3 regions of the Thomasclavelia ramosa DSM 1402 genome follow, and region 2 is predicted to be linked to each of the others. Evidence: predicted binding sites of a transcription regulator. Region 2 holds the regulator's gene; each other region holds the start of a gene.
What was found. Region 2 encodes HrcA, which represses chaperone genes, less so after heat shock. Its sites were predicted from a motif close to TTTTAGCACTNNNNNNNNNNNAGTGCTAAAA; they were not measured.
Positions count from the first base shown of each region.

Region 1: EYR00_RS00170 (Hsp20/alpha crystallin family protein) is a predicted target of HrcA. The motif match lies at 2,470-2,500, and genes of this name have one in related genera.
Region 3: htpG (molecular chaperone HtpG) is a predicted target of HrcA. The motif match lies at 1,930-1,960, and genes of this name have one in related genera.

Region 1 covers NZ_CP036346.1:31,522-35,797, reverse strand. Annotated here, with positions in the region: gene EYR00_RS00190 (tRNA1(Val) (adenine(37)-N6)-methyltransferase) at 1-3, opposite strand, end outside; gene ricT (PSP1 domain-containing protein) at 3-815, opposite strand; gene EYR00_RS00180 (hypothetical protein) at 828-1,769, opposite strand; gene tmk (dTMP kinase) at 1,766-2,386, opposite strand; gene EYR00_RS00170 (Hsp20/alpha crystallin family protein) at 2,591-3,007, shown strand; gene EYR00_RS00165 (hypothetical protein) at 3,029-3,190, opposite strand; gene recR (recombination mediator RecR) at 3,223-3,816, opposite strand; gene dnaX (DNA polymerase III subunit gamma/tau) at 3,829-4,276, opposite strand, start outside.
Region 2 covers NZ_CP036346.1:1,927,295-1,931,570, forward strand. Annotated here, with positions in the region: gene dnaK (molecular chaperone DnaK) at 1-1,630, opposite strand, end outside; gene grpE (nucleotide exchange factor GrpE) at 1,648-2,199, opposite strand; gene hrcA (heat-inducible transcriptional repressor HrcA) at 2,202-3,242, opposite strand; gene EYR00_RS09360 (flavin reductase) at 3,429-4,052, opposite strand; gene hemW (radical SAM family heme chaperone HemW) at 4,173-4,276, opposite strand, start outside.
Region 3 covers NZ_CP036346.1:1,458,896-1,463,171, forward strand. Annotated here, with positions in the region: gene feoB (ferrous iron transport protein B) at 1-348, shown strand, start outside; gene EYR00_RS06935 (FeoB-associated Cys-rich membrane protein) at 363-569, shown strand; gene EYR00_RS06940 (Cof-type HAD-IIB family hydrolase) at 660-1,493, shown strand; gene EYR00_RS06945 (cold-shock protein) at 1,689-1,889, shown strand; gene htpG (molecular chaperone HtpG) at 2,028-3,917, shown strand; gene EYR00_RS06955 (hypothetical protein) at 4,053-4,276, shown strand, end outside.

The DNA of each region.
Region 1 (4,276 bases), 1.4 Mb from region 2:
CATTATTTATTATCTTTTTGTTTAAACTTAATTTCATCAAGATTAACAAAGATAATTGCACCACCATTATCGATCTTAACAAGATCATTAATAACATTAAGTCCTAATACTTTAACATCTTTTCCTTCATATTTTACTCGACTGCCAATTTTAGGAAAACGTTGTTTCTCAATTGTATAAACTTCATCTTCATACTTAAGACAGCACATCAAACGACCACAAGCTCCAGATATTTTCTCAATATTAATAGCTAGCATTTGATTTTTTGCCATATTAATTGATACTCCATTAAATTCACCAAGTAATGATGTGCAGCAAAGTGGTAATCCACAAGTTCCCATCCCACCTATTACTTTTGCTTTATCTCTTGGTCCTATTTGTCGTAATTCAATACGACATCTAAATACCGTAGCTAATTCTTTTAATAATTCTCTAAAATCTACCCGTACATCTGATGTATACATAAAAATCACTTTTGCCTTATCTAGTGTAAATTCGCAATTAGTTAATTGCATGTCTACATCATAACGTGAAATAATATCACGGCAAGTAACTAGAGCTTCTTGGGCATCAATTATATTTTTCTTATAGGCTTCAATATCACGTTGTGTCGCTTTTCTTGTGATTTTTTTTAATTCTGTATCTAAATTAAATTCACTTATTGATTTTAATGACTGTGAAATCTCACCAAGTTCTACTCCACGTGCTGTTTCAACTACTACTTTATCACCTTTATCTAATTCGATATCTGTTGAAAAATAATAAACTTTACCAGCACTTTTAAATTTAACACTTGCCAATTTAATTTTTTCCATAATATCTCCCTTCTATAGTCTATACATCATACTATCCATCAGCATCGGTACATTAGCATTGCTTTCGATAGTATAAATAGTTTCTAAAATAATTTCTATTTGTTTAATCAATTGACTCTCATCAATTTTTATATTTCTCAAAAATTCTTGATGTTCACAATATACAATATCATCAGTATGTTTCACGTGAAACATATCTTTCATCGCTAATACTAACATATTTAAAAACAATTTTATATCATCACGCTCTTTATATTTTTTTAATAAATTAGTCTGAGTATTAATAATCAAATTAGCTCTCTTTAAAAATAAATCCTCAATAAAATTTATTACTTGCAATTGCATATATTCAAAGCGTTCATCGTATAAAGTCTTAGCTTCTTCTATACTAGGGGCCAAATAAGCTAAAATATGAGCAGATTCCTTAGTAATGCCATCTTGGCACAAAGCACCAATTATAACCTCTTTGCTATCAGGCTTGATATCAATTACCTGACATCTAGATAAAATAGTTGGTAATACCCGACTAGCATTATTAGCAGTAAAAATTGCATAAATCCCCTCGGTTGGCTCTTCAAGCATCTTAAGTAACGTATTCATCGCTTCTTTTGTAGCATATTCAATATTCTCAATTATATATATCTTAGCTTTTCCTTCTAAAGAAGACTTTTTAAAGGTATCTTGAATCAGTTCAATATTACCCTTTTTTATAGAATTATCTTTACCATTAAATCGAATAATATCACTATATTTATTTTCTTTAACTTTACGACAATCATTACAATTTTCGCAAGCTAATGTTTCATCACAAATCAATGACATTGCAAGATAAGTCAAAGGAATGTTAGTATTATTTCCAATTAATAAAAAAGCATGCGGAATCCGTTGTTGTGAAAATTCATTTTTTATTAAATTATAAAAAATCGGTTGATTCTTTTCTATGTACTCTTTCATAATTTACTCTTAATTACATTTATCACTTGCGCAACAACTTCATCGATTGTCTTACTTGCATCAATTTTAGTAATTCGCTCAGCATACTTTTCACAAATCGTCATATAACCATTATAAACATCTTTATGAAAATCATCAGATTCTAAATCTAAGCGATCTGCCACTCGCTCACCGTTATTGATCCGAGCTAGTCCTACTTCATATGGCAAGTCAAAGAAAATAGTAGCATCAGGTTTAATATTACCAATTGCAAACTGATTTATCTGATAAACTTCCTCTATTCCTATTTTTCTCCCTACACCTTGATAGACCAATGAACTATCAACAAAGCGATCACAAATTACAATATATCCATCGTTCAAAGCCGGAGCTACTTTTTCAACTAAGTGTTGACGTCGAGCTGCTGCATATAATAATGCCTCTGTTCGTGCGTCCATTGTAATATTATTAGTATCTAAAATAATCTTCCTTATTTGTTCAGCTATATCAATTCCACCAGGCTCTCTAGTTAATAATACTTTATATCCTTCCATTTGGAGCTGTTCAACAACTATTTTTGACACAGTTGTTTTTCCACTACCATCTGGTCCTTCTAACGTAATGAATTTACCCTTCATTTTATCTTCCTTTCAATCTTTAAATCAAAAACAATTCACACTAAATTATACCATATGTGTGGTTTTGTTACAATTTAATAGTTTTTTAGCACTCTATACTTGACAGTGCTAAAAAATGTATTATAATATAAGTGTAATCCAAAGGAAGTATCGATTACATGAAGTAATTTCAATTTTGTATTATTAACAAAGGAGATGGTTTATATGAAATTACTACCTGGTTTTGCTACTTTTGATGATGTTTTTGAAAATATGTTTAGTGATCCTTTTTTCAAAGGAACAAGTACTCATATGCGAACAGATGTAAAAGAAGTAGACGATAATTATGTACTTGATATGGAGTTACCTGGTTTTGATAAAAAAGATATCTCCATCGAACTAAAAGATGGTTATTTAAATATTACAGCTAATAAATCTACTGATGGAAAGGAAACTGATAATCAAGGAAATATCATTCGTCAAGAACGTTTTACTGGTACTTGTTCAAGAAGTTTCTACATTGGGGATGAAGTTAAACAAGAAGATATCCGAGCTAGTTATGATAATGGTGAGTTAAAGATTACATTACCTAAAAAAGCTCCAAAAGAAATTACAACAAACACATATATTCCTATTGAATAAAAAATCCGGTTCCCGGATTTTTTATAATAATGAGATGATATAAATTACAATAATTCCTGGTAAGGATAACATTGAGAGTACAAATATATTAATAAAGTTATAGCTAAAATAATTATTTGTTAAAATATTTAAAATCAATAAAATTACAAAAGCTCGAGTAATTACAAATAAAACTCTACGCATAAAAAGACACCTCATATAAATATATGAGGCGTTTATATTTTCTTTCTTCCTTCTAACGATTTTAACAATGTTAATTCATCAGCATAGTCAATATTACTTCCTATTGGTAATCCGTTAGCGATTCTACTAGTATTAATATTCTTTTTTGATAATAATTTAGCTAAATATAAAGCTGTAGTTTCTCCATCACGAGTTGGATTGGTCGCAATAATTACTTCTTTAATCGAGTCGTCTAAACGCTCAAATAAACTTGCAATATTTAAATCATCCATTGTTTTACCATCCATTATTGACATAGCGCCATGTAAGACATGATATAAGCCATGATATTCTTTTACTTTTTCCATCGCAAAAACATCCTTAGGATCCTCAACAATACAAATAGTCGTCTGATCACGGTCTGGATCTTGACAAATATCACAAATTTCACCTTCACATATATGACCACATTTTTTGCAATAATGAATTTTGGTTTGAATACTGCCAATTGCTGCAGAAAATTCATCTACATATTTTTTATCCATTGATAAAACATGATATGCTAATCGTTCTGCACTTTTTCCACCAATACCTGGCAAACGCTTAAAACAATCAACTAAATCTTGGAATGCTTGGGGATAATTCATCGTAACCTCCTTTTATTCTTCAAACTCAACCAAATCACCAAATAACTCAACCGCCATAGCTTGAGCATCATTTAGTTCAGCTCTCTTTTCTTTAAATTCACCAATATGATGTAAAACAATTGGCTCAGGTGCGGGTAATGTTCCCGCCCGATTCATATCAATATACTTTGAGCGCATATCTGGCCAAAGTGAATTTTTAATTGCAATAAAATCATAATTTTCACCAAGAACCTCTTTTAAAAAATTCTTTAACTGATAATAATTTTGAGTTTCATTCACCTCATTAACATTTGGTTGATGCTCAAAAGCTACAATTATTCCTCCTGGGGCAGCAGCAACTGGCTTACCATCACATAACATTGAGGCAAATTTAGCAGTATTTAAATTGAATCGATATCTAGCAATAACTGTCCATTTTTCTTTAATATCATTTAAAACCCGGCGATCAGCTTGAACTAAA
Region 2 (4,276 bases):
CCTTTAACTCATCTTTTAATTTTTCAGCAGATTCTTTTTGAGTAGCATCAATTTTGTCACCTTGTTCTGCTAAAGCTTTATCGATTTCATTAATCATTTGTTCAGCTTTATTTCTTGTTTCGATATCTTTACGTTTTTGTTCATCTTCAGCTTTATTAGCTTCAGCTTCTTTAACCATTCTATCAATTTCTTCATCACTTAAACCAGTTGAGTTTTGAATAACGATAGATTGTTCTTTTTGAGATTTTAAATCTTTAGCTTTAACATTTACGATACCATTAACGTCAATGCTGAAAGTTACTTCGATTTGAGGTACACCACGTGGAGCTGGTTCAATACCGTCTAATTTAAATAAACCTAATTGTTTATTATCTTTAGCCATTGATCTTTCACCTTGTAAAACGTTGATATCTACAGCAGGTTGATTATCAGCAGCAGTTGAGAATACTTGAGATTTAGTTGTTGGAATAGTTGTATTTCTTTCAATTAATACTGTCATTACACCACCCATAGTCTCAATACCTAATGATAATGGAGTAACATCTAGTAATAATACATCTTTAACATCACCAGCAATAACCCCACCTTGAATTGCAGCACCCATAGATACTACTTCATCAGGGTTAACAGATTTATTTGGATCTTTTCCTAATAATTTTTTAACTGATTCTTGAACAGCAGGAATACGAGTAGAACCTCCTACTAATAATACTTGATGAATTTCAGTTGGGTCCATACCAGCATCTTTCAATGCTTGACGTACAGGAGTTTCAGTTCTTAAAACTAAATCACGAGTTAATTCATCAAATTTTGCTCTAGTTAATGTTAATTCTAAGTGTAAAGGCCCCGCTGCACCAGCTGAGATGAATGGTAATGAAATTTGTGTTTGCATAGTTCCTGATAAGTCTTTTTTAGCTTTTTCAGCAGCTTCTTTAACACGTTGCATTGCCATTTTATCATTTGATAAATCAACACCTTGATCTTTTTTGAATTCTTCAACAACCCAATTCATGATTTTTTCATCAAAATCATCACCACCAAGTTTATTATCCCCAGCAGTAGCTAATACTTCAAAAGTTCCATCAGCTAAGTCTAAGATAGAAACGTCAAATGTACCTCCACCTAAGTCATATACTAATACTTTTTGTTCTTGATCTAATTTATCTAATCCAAACGCTAAAGCAGCAGCAGTTGGTTCATTGATAATACGTTCTACTTCTAAACCAGCAATTTTACCAGCATCTTTAGTAGCTTGACGTTGTGCATCGTTAAAGTATGCAGGAACTGTAATAACTGCTTGTGTTACAGTTTCACCTAAATATGCTTCAGCTGTTGCTTTTAAGTTTTGTAAGATCATTGCTGAAATTTCTTGTGGTGTATAGTCTTTACCATTTGCATGTTCTTTATGATCAGTACCCATATGACGTTTAACTGACATAATTGTATCTGGATTAGTTACTGCTTGACGTTTAGCAGCTTCACCAACGATAATCTCTCCATTTTTAAATGATACTACTGAAGGAGTTGTTCTGTTTCCTTCTGGATTAGCGATTACTTTAACTTCACCGTTTTCCATAACACTGACACATGAATTTGTTGTACCTAAGTCAATACCAATAATTTTACCCATAATTAAATTCCTCCTATTTATTCACTTACTTTTACTAAAGATGCACGAATAACGCGATCTTTTAACTTATATCCTTTTTGTAACTCTTCAACAATCATATTTGTTTTAAAGTTATCATCTTTTACGGTCATAACTGCTTGATGGAAGTTTGGATCAAACTCTTCACCCTCAGTTTTAATTACTTCAACACCTTGTGACTTTAATACTTCCATCAGTTGGTTATAAATCATTTCATAACCCTTCAAAAAGTTTTTAATTTCATCACTAGGATCAACTACAGCTAACGATCTTTCAAAATTATCTACAACAGGTAATAATTCTTCAATAAATGATTGCATCATAAATTTCATTGCATTAGCATGTTCGTTCTGTAATCTCTTCTTAAGATTTTCCATATCAGCAAACACTTTATAATAATCAGTTTTCCAAGTATTTACTTCATCTTCTAAATTCTTAAGTTGATCTTCAACTGTAATTTCATCTTCTTTTGTTTCAACTGTTTCTTCTGCAGTCTTTTCTGTAGATTCTTCATCTACTACTGTTTCTTTTTCCTTAGCCACTACATTCACCTCTATTCATCGTTTGAATCATCTGATTCGTCAAAGAACGCCTCTTCAATATTCCTTGAAATATACTCTACTAAGGAAACTACTTTTTCATAAGGCATTCTTGTTGGCCCAATTACTGAAATAGATCCCTTGGTTCTCTCTCCTGTTCTAAATGAAGCTGAGATGACCGATACATCCTCAATTTCATTAATCGGTGAATCAGAACCAATTCTTACCGTTACTCCTTCTTCATCAGATAAAGGTTGTAAGGCATTCCATACTTGAGAGTTTTCAAATGCACTAACGATTCTTCTCAATTTATTTACATCATTATACTCAGGCTGGTATAACATATTTTCTTTTCCTGAAAAATATACATTGCTCGAAGCAAATCGAACAAAAGCTTCAAGAAAAGCATTAAATAATTCCTCATGCTCCTTGATTTTAGCTGATAACACCGGTTTTACATCACGTTCTAAACGAAATGCTACCTGATCAATCGGTGTCCCTATCAATAAATCATTCATCACTGCAACACAACTCACCAAATCATCAATTTTATGATTACGGTTTAAATCAAACACCTTGTTTTCAACATAGCCTTGATTCGTAATAATAATCGCAGTAACTCGGTTATCATTCAAAGGAACAATATTGATTTGCTGCAAAGTATCTTCGCTAGAATCTGGTCCCAAGACTACCGATGTTAGATGCGTTAGTTCACTTAACATCTCACAACTTTCATGAATAATTTCATTCAAACCACGATGACGATCGCTAAAAATTTGCGCTACTTGGTTTTTAATCCCTTCATCTAGATCCCGCTTTGCAAGATTATCAACATAGAATCGATATCCTTCAACCGAAGGAACTCGTCCGGAAGATGTATGAGTTTTTTCTAAATAACCATACTCTTCAAGAAAACTCATCTCATTACGAATGGTTGCACTTGAATAAGGCAATTGATATTTTGTCATCAAAGCTTTTGACCCAACTGGTTCAGCCGTTTCAATAAACTCATCAACAATACATTTAAATACTAATAGTTGCCTCGCTGTAAGCATCAGTTTCACCACCCTTAGCACTCATCTTTCCTTTGTGCTAAATACATTATACATCAATAATTAGCACTGTCAACACCTTTGTGCTAAAAAATAAAAAAAGAATTATAAATCCGATTTCTATTTAAAACAACTCTATAATCAATCTAATTCCTTGATAAAATCACAAAAAAAACAGCCCTAAGGCTGTTAAATTTTTTCAAAAACACTTGACGGTTGTTTACAAACTGGACAAATAAAATCTTCAGGCAATTCATCTGCTTCTAAAATAAATCCACAAACAGTACATCTCCAACCATGTTTTGAAGTATCTGCTTGATAACTAGAAGCATTTTTAGGTGTTGTTCCATTTTTCTTATTATGATAATTTGCATAAGTTAATACTTCACCTTCATTAATCACTTTACAATCAATAACATCGCCAACAAACATAATATGTGTTCCAACATCTGTCATTGAAATAACTTTAACACTAAATGAAGCAGCTATTCCTTCGGTGATTTGTTTAATATTTTGACAATCAACTTCATAATCAATCCCATCAAATTTGTTAACATCTTTACCAGACTGAAAACCAAATCTTCTGATAACATCCATATCAATATCATCAAGTAATACCCCAACGTTATAAACACAACTATTTTCAATTAACGATGTAGTATAATTATTTTTATTCAGCGTAATACAAACTCGTGCCGGCTCTGAAGTAACCTGTACAAAAGTGTTAGCAATACAAGCACTATCCTTACCATCACAACTGCTAGATACAACATACAACCCATAACTTAACTTAAAAAATGCTTTATTGTTCATATCCCAACCTCCTTATTAGTAATGATTACTATTTGATTATACATCTTTTATTTCCTATTGTAAACCCAATTTAGAAGATTTAACCGTTCACTATACGATAACTCATCTAATTATCCCCGTTTATAAAAAATCTATTAAGATTTCATTTAATAACTTAATTGATTCACTAGTTGCATGTAAATAATCATTTTCAATTACTAACGTTTTCATCTTCAAATGTTTAT
Region 3 (4,276 bases), 470 kb from region 2:
GCAGAAATCTGGGGAACCTTAGCAGCAAGCTATACACAAATTGCAGCATTTTCATTCTTAATCTTTAACTTATTATGTGCACCATGTTTTGCTGCTATGGGAGCAATTAAAAGAGAAATGAATAATGGCCGCTGGACAGCGTTTGCAATTGTGTATCAAACTGTATTTGCTTATTTAGTAGCATTTAGTGTTTACCAAATTGGAAATTTAGTTATTACTGGAACATTTACATTTGCTACAGTAATTGCTATATTAGTAGTGATTGGTTTTGTTTATCTATTAGTTCGACCATATAAAGAAGACAATCGTTTAAATATCGATTTAAATAAAACTGTAACTGAAAAATAGAAAGGGTGATAACAGTGAACTGGCTAATTGAAAATTTATCGACTATCATCGTTAGTGTCATTTTATTATTTGCAGTCCTATTAGCAATCAATTCAATCAGAAAAGATAAAGCTAATGGTAAATCTAGTTGTGGCGGAAATTGTGGTAGTTGTGGTACTAGTTGTCATAGCCGCACTAATAGTTTAGTAGATAGTTATCATCATGATCACGGGAAGTGTTAGTACTTCCCTTTTTCTTTTTTTGTAAAAAGAATACAAATATTCTTTAAAATAGGTATACTTATATAATAAATAATCTTAAGGAGGAATGTTATGGAGAAAAAAGCAATTTTTTTAGATGTTGATGGAACATTGGTTGCTAATCATGGCAAAATGACTGAGCAGGTAAAAAAAGCAATCACTCTAGCCCGTAATCAGGGACATAAAGTATTTATTTGTACAGGAAGAAATAAGATAGGAATTAGAAATGAGTTAGAGGAAGTAAATTTTGATGGTTTTATTGCTAGTGCTGGAAGCTATATCGAAGTTGCTGATGAAGTAGTCCATAGCCGTTATTATGATCGTAAATTAATTGAAAAAGCTTGCGATGTATTTAATCGTAATAATATCGTATATAATTATGAGTGTACCGATATTACATATATGTCACCCAAAATGATGGAATTTTTTGTAGGTGGAAATAATGAGGAAGCGACTAATTCGGAGATGGAACGCTTAAAAGCTGAACAAAGTGATAAATTTAATGTAAGAGATATGAATGAATACGATGGTCGTGGAATTCATAAAATATCCTTTATTGCAATGAAGCAGGAAGATTTCGATCATGCTTTTAAAGAATTGAAAGAGAACTTTAACTTTGTAGTACATGATATGTTTGGCAGTAAAAATATTAATGGTGAAATAATGTCAAAACTTGATAATAAAGGAACAGGAATCAAACGAATTGTTGATTATCTAAATATAGATATGGAAGACACAATTGGATTTGGTGATAGTATGAATGATTATGAAATGATCGATGCAGTCAAATGTGGAGTGGTCATGGACAATGGCAGTGCTCGGCTTAAGGAAATAGCTGATCGAATTTGTAAAAGTGTTGATGAAGACGGAGTCTATTATGAATTTATTGATTTAGGAATAATTTAAGTTAAAAAGATTATAAAATATAAATTGAAATATTATTCTGATATTGGTTGACTTCTTATTGTTGCTGTGATATTATATATGAGTAACGAGCAATGAATATTTAACTTACAGATGTGAAAGTTGTATTTATAAGCAACTTAGCATCTGCTTTTTTTATAGTAATGCTTTTTATAATAAAAATAGGAGGTACGTCTGATGAATACAGGTACAGTAAAATGGTTTAATAGTGAAAAAGGTTTTGGATTTATTACAAAAGATACAGGTGGAGATTTATTTGTTCACTTTTCTGCAATCCAAGGTAGTGGATTCAAATCTTTAGAAGAGGGTGCTAAAGTAAGCTTCGATATCGTTGAATCTGATCGTGGTGAACAAGCAGCAAACGTTGCAGCTTTATAATTAACCAAAAGTCTCAATAGAGACTTTTTATTTTTGACTAATTTAGCACTTTCCTATTGACACTGCTAAATAGTTGTATTAGAATATCTTTAGCACAAATGAATGAGGAGTGCTAATATTTAGAATGGAGATGTGAGTATGGCTGAGAAAAAACAATTTAAAGCAGAATCAAAAAGATTATTAGATTTAATGATTAATTCTATTTATACACATAAAGAAATTTTCTTACGTGAATTGATTTCTAATGCAAGTGATGCAAGTGATAAATTATATTATAAAGCACTTACAGAAAATATTTCTTCAATTAATCGCAATGATTTAAAAATTATGATTGAAATCGATAAAGAAAATCGTGTTTTAACTATTAAAGATAATGGAATTGGGATGGATAAAGATGAATTAGAAACACATCTTGGAACTATTGCTAATAGTGGTTCATTTGAGTTTAAAAATGAAAATGAACATGATGATATTGATATTATCGGACAATTTGGTGTTGGTTTCTATGCAGCTTTCATGGTGGCAAAAAAAGTAGAAGTGATTTCTAAAAAATATGGAACTGAGCAAGGATATACTTGGGTATCTGAAGTTAGTGATGGCTATGAGATTTTTGAAACTAATGTTGCTGATCATGGAACTACAATTAAATTATACTTAAAAGATAATACGGATGATGATAACTATGATGAATATTTAAATCAATATCATATTCGTGATTTAGTTAAAAAATATTCTGATTACGTGCATTATCCAATTAATATGGATATGACAGTTTCAAAGAAAAAAGATGATAGTGATGAATACGAAGATGTTATTGAAAATCAAACATTAAATTCAATGGTACCATTATGGAAACGTAATAAAAAAGATATTACTGATGAAGAATATAATGATTTCTACAAAGATAAATTTAATGATTTTAATGATCCGTTGAAAGTGATTCATAGCCGAGTAGAAGGTAACGTTTCATATGATTCATTATTATTTATTCCTTCAAAACCACCAATGAATTATTATTCAAATGAATATGAAAAAGGGTTACAATTATATTCACGTGGTGTCTTCATCATGGATAAAGCTAGTGAATTAGTTCCTGAACATTTCCGCTTTGTTAAAGGATTGGTTGATTCAGAAGACTTATCATTAAATATTTCAAGAGAAATGTTACAACACGACCGTCAATTAAAAGTAATTGCTGATAAAATTGAAAAGAAAATTCAATCAGAATTAGAAACAATGTTGAAAAAAGATCGTGTAAAATATGAAGAATTCTTTAATAGTTTTGGTTTACAATTAAAGTTTGGTATTTATAATAGCTATGGAATGTTAAAAGAAAAATTACAAGATCTGCTATTATATTATTCTAGTAAAGAAGAAAAACTTATTACCTTAGCGGAATATATTGAACATATGCCTGAAGGTCAAAAGGAGATTTATTTTGCAAGTGGTGAAACTCGTGAAAAGATTGCCACTTTACCACAAGTAGAAGTAGTCAAAGACAAAGGATATGATGTTCTATATTTAACAGATAATGTAGATGAATTCTGTTTCCAAATGATGCGTGATTATAAGGAAAAACCATTTAAGAGTGTAGCTCAAGGTGATTTAGATATCGATAGTGAAGAGGAAAAGAAAGAATTAGAAAAAACTAATGAAGAGAATAAAGACTTATTGACAGCAATCAAAGATTCTCTTGGTGATAAAGTCGTTGACGTAAAAGTATCTTCACGATTAAAATCACATCCTGTTTGTCTAGTTTCTAGTGATGGAGTATCATTTGAAATGGAAAAAGTCTTAAATCAGATGCCTGAAGGTCAAGAAGTAAAAGCAGGTAGAATTTTAGAAATTAATCCTAATCATGATATTTTCAATGCTATGAAAAAGGTTTATGAAAATAATCCTGATAAAGTAAATGATTATGCAAGTATCTTATATGATCAAGCTTTATTGATTGAAGGATTCTCAATCGACAATCCAGTTGATTTTTCAAATAAAATTTGTGATTTGATGATTGAATTGAATAAATAATTGAAGAATTTTAAAGGGTAGATGTTAAGTCTACCTTTTTTTGTACTATTTAGTAAAAAAATTACTAAATACATTAAAAAATTGAGCGATTATGTGTATAATAGACATATATGAAAATAGAGTGAGAGGGTATATATGTTAAATATTTGTGGGATTATTGCTTTTTTTATGATGTACATTTATGATTTGAATTTAATTTATTTAGGTAATAAAATTTTTAAAAAGTTTTTTGCGATTGGGTCAATAATATTAGTATTTGCTACTTTAGCGAATATTATTATTTATTTTCCTAAAAAAATAGATGCACACTTTATTATCTTTTTGGGACTTGCATTACTGGCAGCGATAGGGTTAATCTA